DNA from 3 places in the Paradesulfitobacterium aromaticivorans genome. Region 1 is predicted to be linked to each of the others. Evidence: riboswitches for the same ligand, from Rfam matches in the RefSeq annotation. Region 1 holds a riboswitch; each other region holds the start of a gene.
The links. Region 1 has a riboswitch for cobalamin ahead of cobT (nicotinate-nucleotide--dimethylbenzimidazole phosphoribosyltransferase). Riboswitches for the same ligand answer to the same signal wherever they lie in the genome.
Positions count from the first base shown of each region.

Region 2: another riboswitch for cobalamin. It lies ahead of ACYQ2N_RS11940 (hypothetical protein); the one in region 1 lies ahead of cobT (nicotinate-nucleotide--dimethylbenzimidazole phosphoribosyltransferase).
Region 3: another riboswitch for cobalamin. It lies ahead of ACYQ2N_RS05090 (HoxN/HupN/NixA family nickel/cobalt transporter); the one in region 1 lies ahead of cobT (nicotinate-nucleotide--dimethylbenzimidazole phosphoribosyltransferase).

Region 1 covers NZ_BAAHYT010000011.1:733,924-737,850, reverse strand. Annotated here, with positions in the region: gene ACYQ2N_RS20380 (Nramp family divalent metal transporter) at 250-1,530, shown strand; cobalamin riboswitch at 1,628-1,816, shown strand; partial or broken gene cobT (nicotinate-nucleotide--dimethylbenzimidazole phosphoribosyltransferase) at 1,920-2,995, shown strand; gene cobU (bifunctional adenosylcobinamide kinase/adenosylcobinamide-phosphate guanylyltransferase) at 3,004-3,615, shown strand; partial or broken gene ACYQ2N_RS20365 (adenosylcobinamide-GDP ribazoletransferase) at 3,718-3,927, shown strand, end outside.
Region 2 covers NZ_BAAHYT010000010.1:1,268,184-1,272,110, reverse strand. Annotated here, with positions in the region: gene ACYQ2N_RS11960 (HD domain-containing protein) at 1-5, shown strand, start outside; gene ACYQ2N_RS11955 (hypothetical protein) at 145-330, opposite strand; gene ACYQ2N_RS11950 (hypothetical protein) at 575-721, opposite strand; gene nrdD (anaerobic ribonucleoside-triphosphate reductase) at 702-1,355, opposite strand; gene ACYQ2N_RS11940 (hypothetical protein) at 1,439-1,726, opposite strand; cobalamin riboswitch at 1,903-2,085, opposite strand; gene ACYQ2N_RS11935 (FmdE family protein) at 2,317-2,562, opposite strand; gene ACYQ2N_RS11930 (4Fe-4S binding protein) at 3,366-3,539, shown strand; gene ACYQ2N_RS11925 (response regulator) at 3,505-3,927, opposite strand, start outside.
Region 3 covers NZ_BAAHYT010000009.1:113,669-117,595, reverse strand. Annotated here, with positions in the region: gene ACYQ2N_RS05110 (DUF1186 domain-containing protein) at 1-389, shown strand, start outside; gene ACYQ2N_RS05105 (hypothetical protein) at 557-949, opposite strand; gene ACYQ2N_RS05100 (hypothetical protein) at 1,284-1,448, shown strand; gene ACYQ2N_RS05095 (cytochrome b5-like heme/steroid binding domain-containing protein) at 1,690-1,857, shown strand; cobalamin riboswitch at 1,895-2,085, shown strand; gene ACYQ2N_RS05090 (HoxN/HupN/NixA family nickel/cobalt transporter) at 2,212-3,225, shown strand; gene ACYQ2N_RS05085 (transposase) at 3,425-3,784, opposite strand.

The DNA.
Region 1 (3,927 bases):
CTCCTTGCCCTTATTATAAAACATGGTGAGACAAAGTTCTAGCGTAATTTTCTTAACAGTCTTAATTTTACATCAATAGTTTTTTATAAATGCACCTCTATCACTAATTATACTTCCCCATAACTTTCCATAACTAAAGGCCACACCTCCGCTGGCTTAATTCCATAGTTTAGATAAGAGATTTGCTAAAGCAAATGGAAAGAGGCGGTGGTTATAGATGATAGCATTAACTATAGAGGAGGGAACTGCATGAACGAAGGCATGAGTCCCTTCTTAGTACAGAATGTGGCCGTACCACTTAAACTAGAACGAGAAAAACCGGCTGCTAAGTTAAAAACTCTGGCACGTTACCTCGGCCCGGCATTCATCGTCAGTGTTGCGTACATCGATCCCGGTAATTTCGCGACGAACATAAGCGGAGGTTCAAATTTTAACTATACCCTCATCTGGGTTGTACTTTGGAGCAACCTCATGGCAATTTTTTTGCAGACTCTCTCTGCAAAATTAGGGATTGTGACCGGGGTTGATTTGGCTACCCATTGTGGGCGGGTATTCAGCAAACCAGTTAATTTGCTGCTCTGGACAGTCATGCTCCTGGCGGCAATTGCAACATATATGGCTGAATTCCTGGGTGCCACACTTGGGTTTTACCTTCTGTTTAACATTCCTCTACTTGTTGCCGGGCTCCTGACAATCGGCGTTACCTTTGTTATAGTGTATTTGCAGCGTTTTGGCCAGCATGTAGTGGAAAGAATTGTGGTAACCTTAGTTGCAGTGATCGGAATATCCTATATGATTGAAATGCTCCTGGCCAAACCAGCCTGGACGGAAATCGCATACCACACCCTTGTGCCCAGCTTAGGTCCGGAGAGCGTGCTCGTTGCGGTCGGAATGCTCGGAGCCACCGTCATGCCTCATGTTATCTTTCTCCATTCGGAATTGGTTAAAGCACGCCGTCAAAGCGATGAACTTGAGGAAGCACGTAAGCATTTCCGAATGGAACGTCTGGATATCGTCATCGCTATGAATATTGCCTTTCTGGTTAATGCAGCCATGGTAATCGTTGCAGCGTCCGTGTTTTACTCCAAAGGATTGCCTGTGGATTCGATCGAAGATGCGCACCGCTCCCTGACTCCCCTGCTCGGAAACCTTTCGAGCGGTGCTTTCGGCCTCGCCCTCCTTGCTTCAGGCCTCTCATCTTCTACTGTGGGGGCTATGGCCGGAGAATGTATGATGAAAGGGTTTATCGGCCTTGACCTCCCAATCAATGTTCGGCGTACTATCACGATGATTCCTGCCCTGGTCTTACTTGCCCTCGGATTTAACCCCATGAAAATCCTAATTATAAGCCAGGTAACTCTAAGCTTTGCTCTTCCGGCGGCTATCATTCCCCTTCTTCTCATTACCAGCCGCAAGGATATCATGGGGGAATTGGCAAACCGCCGCCTCACCAATGTGATTGGCGGAGTAATCGTATCCCTGATCATCAGTCTTAACGCTCTCCTCGTCTATTTAACTTTCACCTCTTAGGCAGGGTTCCAATACAGGTCTAATTAGATACATGAAATATTTCTTAGGCTTTATCTTGTCAGCCAGTCCCCCATGTGCTATGCTATGAGCAAAACTAACTACACGCTTTGTTTGAGGTGCCCTTCGGGGAGAATAGGGAAGTCCGGAATATTACAAGTATAGGCCGGCGCGGACCCACCACTGTAAACGCTGAGCTGCCGCAGACTGCCACTGGCCGATGGGCTGGGAAGGCGCGGTTAAGTGAGGAAGCGAAAGCCAGTTGACCTGCCTCAAGCAAATAAGTCTTCCCTTGTGTGGAGGAGCGGCGGAGATGAAGGCAAAGTCCCGACCACAGCTATGTGGTTAGGACTTTTTATTTTAGTCAAATTTAATTTTAGGAGGAGAAAAACATGCAAGCACTTACCCAACTCGAACAAGAATTAGAAAGCCTTCTTAACAAGATCACCGGACTCGATGAAGAAGCAATGGCCCAAACCCAAGCACGCCTGGATTCCTTCACGAAACCGCAAGGAAGCCTTGGTCAGTTGGAGGAAATCGCCAAACAACTGGCAGGGATGCAGCAGACCCCTCGACCGCAGATCCACAAAAAGGCCGTCCTCCTGATGGCCGGAGATCACGGCGTCGTAGCGGAAGGGGTCAGCGCTTTTCCCCAGGAAGTAACCCCACAAATGGTGTATAATTTCCTTAATGGCGGTGCAGCTATAAATGTCCTCTCACGCCAGGCGGGTGCGGAGGTTATCTGCACTGATGTGGGCGTAGCTTTCCCGCTCGAACCTGCTGAACTAATGAGCCGTAGAGTTATGAGTGGAACCAAGAACATGGCTCAAGGCCCGGCCATGACCCGCGCCGAGGCAATAAAAGCAATCCTGGTGGAGCCGCCGTTGCCAAAGAGCAAATTGACGCCGGGGCCAACCTCCTTACCACCGGGGACATGGGCATCGGCAACACGACTCCCAGCTCCGCCATTGTCTCTTTATATACCGGTCTGCCGGTCGAGCAAGTTGTAGGAAGAGGAACAGGGGTTGACGATCGCGGACTGGCCCGCAAGATTAAGGTTATCAGGAAAGCAATCTCCGTTAATAAGCCGGACATTGGCGACCCGCTTGACGTTTTGGCCAAGGTTGGCGGCTTGGAGATTGCAGCCATTGCCGGGGCTGTCCTACAAGCCGCAGCCAGCCGGGCGGCGATCATAGTGGACGGGTTCATTTCCACTGCCGGAGGACTCATTGCAGCCAAATTAAGTCCGAATTCTACCCGTTACATGCTCCCCTCGCACTCCTCGGTCGAACCGGGTCACCTCAGGGCCTTAAAAATTATGGGATTGGAGCCGATGCTCAATTTGAACATGCGCTTAGGGGAAGGAACCGGAGCAGCTTTAAGTATTTATCTTGTGGAAGCAGCAATTCATATTTTGGAAGAAATGGCCACCTCCGCCGATGCCGGAGTCAGTGAACAAGGTAGGTGATTACGCTTATGTCCAAATTTATTCTCGTAACCGGCGGTGCTCGCAGCGGTAAGAGCACCTTCGCTGAACTCGTGGCCGACCACAGCGGCCAGAAGGTTACGTATATCGCGACCGCCCAAATATGGGACGAAGAAATGGCTTTCCGCGTGCGCAAACATAAAGAATCCCGCCCGCCAGAGTGGGAACTTATAGAAGAGCCGCTTAATATTACTGAGGTGTTGTTGACCCTGAGAGAGCGGGACGGGGTAGTTCTCCTTGACTGTGTCACACTCTGGCTCTCAAACTTGATACTTGCGCACAGTTCTTTTCAGGCTGAGGGAAATATGGGGGAAAACTTGAAACATTCCAGCCTCCAGGCGGAACAGGAAATTCTAAATAAAGTGCGAGAGGCTGCCGCAGCAGCCTCGGGGATTAAACCCACAGTAATTTTTGTAACGAATGAAGTGGGCTTGGGGATAGTGCCTGATAATCCTCTGGCGCGCGCCTACCGAGACTTGGCAGGACGCAGCAATCAGATCCTAGCTCAGGCGGCTGATACGGTGTACTTAGTGGTCGCGGGTTACCCCTTGGAAGTTAAAGGGCCAGGTCAAAAAATTCTGGATGAGTTACGGGAGCGTTAAAATGCGTGCACTTCTTATTGCCTTCACTTTCCTGACCAGAATCCCGCTCCCTCAGCGCAGGATGTCACAGCTGAGGAGTTCGCGCGTTCACAGCGTTATTATCCGCTGATCGGGCTCTTTCTGGTATTGGTACTCTGGGGCACAGCTACTCTTGTCGGGTTATTGTACCCTCCTTTGGCAGTCGCTGCTATCCTCCTGGCCCTGGAAATAATCCTGACCGGAGGGTTGCACCTCGATGGGTTTATGGAAAGCATGGACGGCCTGCTTTCGTCACGTACGCGGGAACGCATGCTGGAAATAATGAAGGACAGC
Region 2 (3,927 bases), on a different contig from region 1:
TCTGACTGCAGCAGAGCGGCATTGGAACAATACTGATTGATATCCAACATGACAAACGCCTTAATCTCTTCATTCATATAGGGTACCGGCAGAATCCCGACGTCGTTGCCAAAATAATTCCTGACATTCTCCTCGGTGATGATCTCAAGCAATGTTTTCTTTAGAAATATCTTTAGCCGTAGTATAGATAGTATCTGGGCATATATCATTACAATCACTGGTATCTCTATGTCCAGATACGTCCCATGCAAGGGTTCCATTCATAACCGTACACGCATTAAGGAAAAAATTCCTATTCTTCAATTTTATAAAAATACCTCCCTTATCAATTAAGGGTTTTACGTCATAAAGTTTAATTTTTCCATCGTCAAAAAATATACGTAAACAGTATAATCCTCTTTCGGTAAAACTCCATAAATTTTAGGTCTCATGTGCAACATCCCCTTTGTAAACGCTCCTTCATTGATATCAAAAATAGTCTCTATACCATTATATGTTGCATGGAAATGGGGAGGGGGGAGGATTATGCTCATCATAATACATTGTGATGATAATCCCGTAAAATCTCGATATCTCAGGAATTTGTGTCATCTCCTTCATTCAAGGGACAAAATTCAGAGTTCTTCATTTGCAGGGCAACTTTATCGAAAGCCGGCATCGTTCGATAAACCGGATGCACTCCCGCTAAGGTATCTTCAGATTCAGCAGGCAGCATAAACAAATTCCTGCCTCTCCTGAAATTCTGCGCGCTTACACTTGTTCCAGTTCTGAACTGGTCGGAAATACCCCACGATCCGGCTCCACACCTCTGTCATCCCACCGCAGATAGGACAATGATAGTGCTCCCCGCTAATATATCCGTGAGCCTCACAAACGGAAAAAGTCGGCGTTACCATAAAATAAGGAAGGCGATAGCGGGCAAAGACTTTCTGCAATAAGTCTTTGACGGTATTCGGGTCATCGATTTGTTCGCCCAGAAAGAAGACCGTGCCACCCGTATATTCTGTCTGCAGTGCCTCCTGCAATTCGAGCGCCTCAAAAATATCCACTGTATAGCCGACCGGCAGTTGGGTTGAATTGGTATAATAAGGCTCATCAAAAACGAATTCCTGAACAGCCTGCTTTACCTCTGTATAGGACAAATTGTCCCTGCGAACGAAGGGCGCAAGATACGTATCGAACGACGAAACAGCCTGAGCACCGGCAGCTTCCTCCTGAAGGGTATAAAAGAGATTTGCCAGCTGCCCCAAGGCTGTGCGCAGGTGCGAGTACCACCCTGCCGTCCCTTTTACGGATTTCCTGGAAAACAGCCATATCTCCTCTTCCTTTCCGCACATGATCCAGTCCACAGACATGATACTTTGTTCGCCATCATGACTACGGTTGGCATGCCTGACTCTTTTTCCTGCATCGGTTGCCAGACCGTGAAAATCCTGAACTAAGCCCGTTTTTCCCCAGGCGACAGGATAAAAACAACGCCCCGCGTACGCCCTGACTTCATCCTTCCCCGCTGTTTAGGCTTTTGAGGCTTCTGAATTTCTTCAATTCTTGCACTACCTTTAACCTTTTCTATGATTCTGATCTTGTCGTGCCCCTCAAGCTCTTCAAGCTCATCGTCGATATCCATAAGCTGTACCAACCACTTGACACGATGCTCCCGATCGGTCGCAAGTTGGCCTAAAACTTCTTCCCGCACACGGCGCAACGATTTGACGTATGCCACCATTTTTCTTCATCCTTTCTTCTAACTCCAACGACCATACCGATCAACGATCCATACTGATAGCCCATAACAAAAACCCTTTACAGAATTCCTGTAAAGGGTTTAACTCGTCCGGCTAGCCAGATAATATCTTCCGGTTACCAGGCATCGCTACATTCCCCCTATCCTCCGTAGGTTCCTGTGTGGCTTTAAAGCGAGCAGGTCTCCTGGCTTAAGTTCATCGCCGCCTTACGTCTTCCCGGTTTCCCAGTGACATCCTGTAAGGCCGCTCACTATCACAGTGGCGGGACCGCGTCAGATTTGCTGACTTCCCTTTTCAATACTTTCCCTTAAGAAAGTATACTCGTTCTACGTGTATGATGTTTTTCATGAATAGGCTAGCAGATAAGAACTAGCCTGTCAAGGTGAATGCTCCGTTTTGTTGCCTTTATAAGGGTAGGACCACGGGCCGGTTCTCCATTTGCCCTATCCTGACTTAAACACGGTTAAACGGCTGCTTTCATAACGTTGGGAAACGTACGACTTACCAGCCACGTTATTCCCCAACACCGCCAGGAACTCCCCCCTGGCCAGCAAGCGTCGACGGGAAAGCCCTATATGCTGGCCCATCCGGAACTGAAGACCCTGCCGACGATTGGGCAAGGCGGACCGGATACTCCGCAAGCATCATTCTGAACGATCGCCACAACCTCGCCTATGTCCACCCCTTGTTGCGCACACCACTCTCTTAATTCCCTCATCCCAATCTGCACAGCCTTGATTGCCAAACCAGGACAGATATGCCCATGAAAGTCAACACAGCTTTGCCAATCATCCTTAACCAGTATGTCTTTCTCCATCATCATTCACCTCATTAAAATACTTTCCTTTAACCACGTGCCAGAAGAAGTCTCCAAGTTAAAAAAATAGCCGCCTGCCGCACCCCGGCCTCGGCCTGACCTGCTACGACAGGCGGCAAAGAGGAGGTTGTATATTATTAGATCCATGCCGATCTAATAAACTAAGAAAAGGTAATACCTATTGAAAAAACCATGGCATCATCCAGCGCCATCGTGCCGCTGAAAGACCTCCATGGTCCCATTAAACGATTTTCCTATTTTGCATTGCCTATTGCCCAATTAATACAACGTATTTCGATCGGTTATCCTTATCCTTGATGCTCATGAGCTATGCCCAAAAGGTGGTCAACCAGATGGCTCCGCTCCACAGAAAAAAACCATGGAGCTACCGTACCTGGTCAAGACCTCCATGGCCTTATTTTTCATCATTTATTTCTTCATAATTAATTATATTCTTCATTCATTTCCGTTTTCCTGCTAACACAATAAAAATTTTCTATGTTTTTTCTTTAGTTTTGGCAGTGCCTTAATTCTTGCGTGTCAGGGATAAGCCCCGAGTTCCTAGCCCTTCTGAATATGTTACGGGAGGATGATCATAGACTCAGCTTTTGGGCTGGTTAGTTTTCATCTGCAATCCGGATAATTTTCGTGGATTCGGTCAAACTTAAAGGTGAATGATGATCTGGCGGAGGTCAAGATGGAACAAGAGCGCACACTTGAGATTCTAAGGTCTAATGGGGAAAAAACTCTTTGGGACAGATTTTTAATGGGAAGGAGAAAGAGGAGCTTTTGCCGTTGATGATTTGTCCCCTTCCCTTGTCCGGGAACCGAGCAAATGTATTCGCTGCCGGCGCTGCGTCACCGTCTGCCGTGATCTACTGACTTTTAGCATTTATGACATGCTGCACCGTGGTTTTGATTCGGTTGCCGGTCCTGCTTTTATTATTTTTGGTTGGATCGATATTGGGAAGGAGTAATACCTTCATACTTTTTAAATACCGCCGAAAAGTAACTACTGGAGCTAAAACCGGTTGCTGCCGCAATTTGCTCGATTGTCTCAAGTGGGATTCTCAAGCGTTGTTTCGCCTTTTCCAGCCGCACTTGGGTCAAATATTCCGTAAATACTCTACCCGTCTTCTTATTGAATAGACGGCTTAAATAAGCAGGACTGAGGTGCACGTGAGCTGCTACTTGATCAAGTGTAATCTTATTCGCATGATTGCTTTTAATATAATCCAGAGCTTGACGCAACAGGACCTGATCACCACACAACCGATTCTTAACCAATAGGGCGATACATTGGTCTAAAATAGCTTCTCCCCAACACCTTAGTCCCTCAACCGACGACATATGGGATAACTCCCG
Region 3 (3,927 bases), on a different contig from region 1:
TAGCAGATGACAAAGTAGTAGAGATTCTTGCTGACATTCCGTTTATGAATAAACAGGTTAATAGATCTATGAAAGAGGTTCTGGATGAACTTAAGGAAGATGAGGATTATTCCTTTATATCTGAAGAGGATGTTAATTCGTTGGAAGAATGGGTTGGGAAATTTACAGATGAAGAGGACGATGAGGAGGAATATCTATTTGATAAAGATTATAATGATGAGCATGAGGATGAGATGTTTAAGAGGATTTTCCATGACGAATACGAGGAAAATAGAATTTTTTCGGTGAATGTTCCTTACAGACGGGAAAACTTTGTTGGACGAAATGATCCATGCCCCTGTGGAAGCGGAAAGAAATATAAAAAATGTTGTCTTGGGAAAGAAAAATAAAAATATGAGGCAAACATAGACCGCATTTCCGATTTAGAAATCTCATATGGTAAACCTACAGAACAGCTTGAGATATTTACACCATACAGAAAAGATGGACCGAAAATTTAGCCAGACTATTGTGATGATTACCCATAACGAGGAAATTGCCCAATTTGCGGACCGGATTATCCGTATTGAGGATGGTCATTCTGGCCATAATGCTCATCACTACTCTGCCTGATTATATTCAAGGTTATCTCATTATCTACAACATTTTTGAAATCTCCGTGGTACGGGATATCCGTTTTTACGGGAGCGGCTCTTTTTTCACTTCTCACCGTATGGATCAGCTCCCGAAAGCCGGGGAAAATTGCCGGAGCTGTTTCACCGGTTGAGGCTGTGAGGTATACAGAGCAGGGATTAGGCAAGGAAAGACGTAACAAAAAGTCCTGCGGTAAAGAAAATACGGGGACTATCTCTAAAATGTCTGTCTCCAACCTGGCCCGAAATAAAAAGAAAACGGCCATCGTTATCACTTCCATGTCTCTCAGCCTAATTTTGCTCAATTCTGTTTTCACGCTCACCAACGGTTTTGATATGGACAAATATTTTTATTACATTTGTGGTGGGTGCGTTATTCTCCTATGGTGTGATTCAGTCCTTAGCCGTCAATTTGTGGTTTTTCCGCTATCGCTTTACCATACTGCCAATGCTCCTTTCCTCCCCGCTGCTTATTATGGTATCCATGGTGATCCCCCTTACTACAGAGGTACAAACAGGCAGTCTATTGTTGAACGCCTGCGTGAATCGGAATAGTCGACAAAACAGAGAGCAGCTCTACTCCATCTGAAGTAAATTTCCGTTTATGATAAAATAACCTTGAGGTGCGAGCTGCGAAGCAGCAGGAATCAAATGAAACTGCTGAAAGACCAGACCGAACAAATCGTCATTGAACTTTTTCGAGAACTTCACCGGGAAGGACATACGATTGTAATGGTCACCCATGATCCGGAAGTTGGGGAACTGGCCCAGCGCCGGGTGAGACTGGAGCACGGGAGAATCGTGGAGCTGGCATAGAGTTGGCAAAGCAGCTTTATTGGACTGCGCGCAAATGAAATTTTGGGAGTATTTAGGGTAGTACAAGGAGAGAAACAGCATGAAGCGACTATTTATTATGGTAATACTCTTATTTGCTCTCTTTTTGTAAACGGGTGTACTGGAACCCAAGCGACGCAAACAACAACTCAAACACCGCAAACACAGCCTGGTACTCCCGGCAATGCAGTAAGCGGACAAAATGCTGCTCAGGACGTATGACGTGACCAACTCTAAGCTATGGAAATTGGGCAAGCATACTCCTATGGGCCAACAGCTCGTGGCAGGACAGGATCTAACGGGCCTGCTGGAAAAGGCTCCACCGAATCACCAGACACCGGAGTTCTGGGGTAAGATTTCTAAGGTAGGGACTTTAAAGAGTACACAATAGACTGTACAAGCTTTCTAAAATCATGTATCATTAAATCAACTAAATACTAGGGATGAGTGATTCTTTCCTGAGGGAAAAGAATTGAAAAGGGAAATCAGTAAAAGCTGATGCGGTGCCCGCCACTGTTAGAGGGAGTTAACTTACACTCTGTCACTGGAATATTATCCGGGAAGACGTAAGTTGATGAGGATCTTAAGCCAGGAGACCTGCTCATACCAAACACACGACGACCTACGGGATGTTAGGGAGGTATGCCTGTGTCACTGCTCTTGATTGATACCGGTTAAGCTTTGAAAACCCTTTCGTTGGTGGAGGGTTTTTTGTTGTTTTAAGCAGTTGTAAGGAGGAACAATTTTGAAAGAAATACCCCAAAAAACTAGCCGCCCTAAATGGATCCGTTACGGAATATCAGTTGCAGGTATACACCTTTTAGGCATGATTTTGCTGTTTTTGAATGTCAAGCAATTTCCTCCATTGCTGGGATTTGCTTTCTTGGCCTATACCCTAGGGTTACGCCATGCTTTTGATGCTGACCATATTGCCGCTATCGATAACACAGTGCGCAAACTGATACAGCAAAAAGAGGATCCGACAGGAGTAGGATTTTTCTTTTCGCTTGGTCATTCTACGGTTGTCTGTATTATGGCAATCATTACGGCTTTTTCAATGCATTGGGCCCAACAGAACATCCCTCAATTAAAAGCTGTCGCAGGACTCATCGGTACTATGGTCGCCGGAAGTTTTCTTCTTCTCATTGGGCTTTTTAATCTTTACATTTGGTTCGATATTTACCGGTTCTTCGTAAAGATGCGTCAAGGGGAGTATGATGAGGAAAATCTTGATCAGCAGCTTCTAAACCGTGGCTTGATATCACGTTTCTTAAAACCAGTGTATCGTTTTATTAACAAGAGTTGGCATGTATACCCGCTTGGCTTTTTGTTCGGGTTAAGTTTTGATACTGCATCTGAAGTTGCCTTGTTAGCTATTTCAGCGAATGTTGGGACTCAAGCGATGCCTTTTACCGTAGTACTGTCCCTTCCAATTATATTTGCTGCCGGTATGAGCTTGATGGACACTGCGGATGGAGTTTTTATGACAACTGCCTACCATTGGGCCTTTTCCACTCCGTTACGCAAGATTTATTATAATTTATCGGTTACCGGTCTTTCCGTAATCGCAGCACTGTTTATCGGTCTAATTGAATTGGCCCAGATAATTACCGCAAAGCTAGGACTAAACAGTGGAATTTGGGGATGGATACAGCATTTGAACTTTGGGGGTATGGGCTATATATTAGTAGGACTTTTCATTGTGGCATGGGTCATTTCCTATTTGCTGTGGAAAATATTAAGGCTTGAAAATGCCTGATGGTTTTACGCCGGCAGGTAAAACGAAAAAGTTGTTCCCTTTCCTAGTGTACTGTCGACCGTTATTGTTCCGCCCGACTGCTCTACTTCCAGAAGATGACTCGCCATGTAATTAAAAACGCTGTAAAAGAATAACGGCTCGCGCTACTTTGTTTAGCTGATTATCCGGTTTGACCTGAGTTTTCTCGTAAAGCTAATGATCAAAAGGAGACTTGTTTTTTAGTAATGTGGTAGATAGCCGTAAGCATCATTCTTGCTACAGCTATGACAGCCCGTTTGTGGCCACGGCGGCGTTTGATCGCTTCATAGCGATAACGAAAGTGCGGAAAATTCTTATCCTTTATTACTGCATTAGCGCATTGAACCAGCAAAGGCTTGATATAAATACCGGCACGGCTAATACGAACAGATTTTTTCTTACCTGCACTCTCGTTGTTTTGAGGGGTAAGGCCAGCCCAAGAGCAAAGGTGTTTAGCAGTTGGAAATACCGACATGTCAGCACCAATTTCCGAGATGATTGCAATAGCAGAAAAATCTTTAATGCCTGGTGTCGTGGCCACAACTTAATCTCTTTGCTGAATTGTTCAGATAGCGAAATAACAGTTGATTCAAGCTTTGCGATACACGTTTCAACATCATTATAGTGTTCCAGACATAGGGAAATTTTTTCAGCTTGTTCGCTGGATATTCTACCTTCAAACGA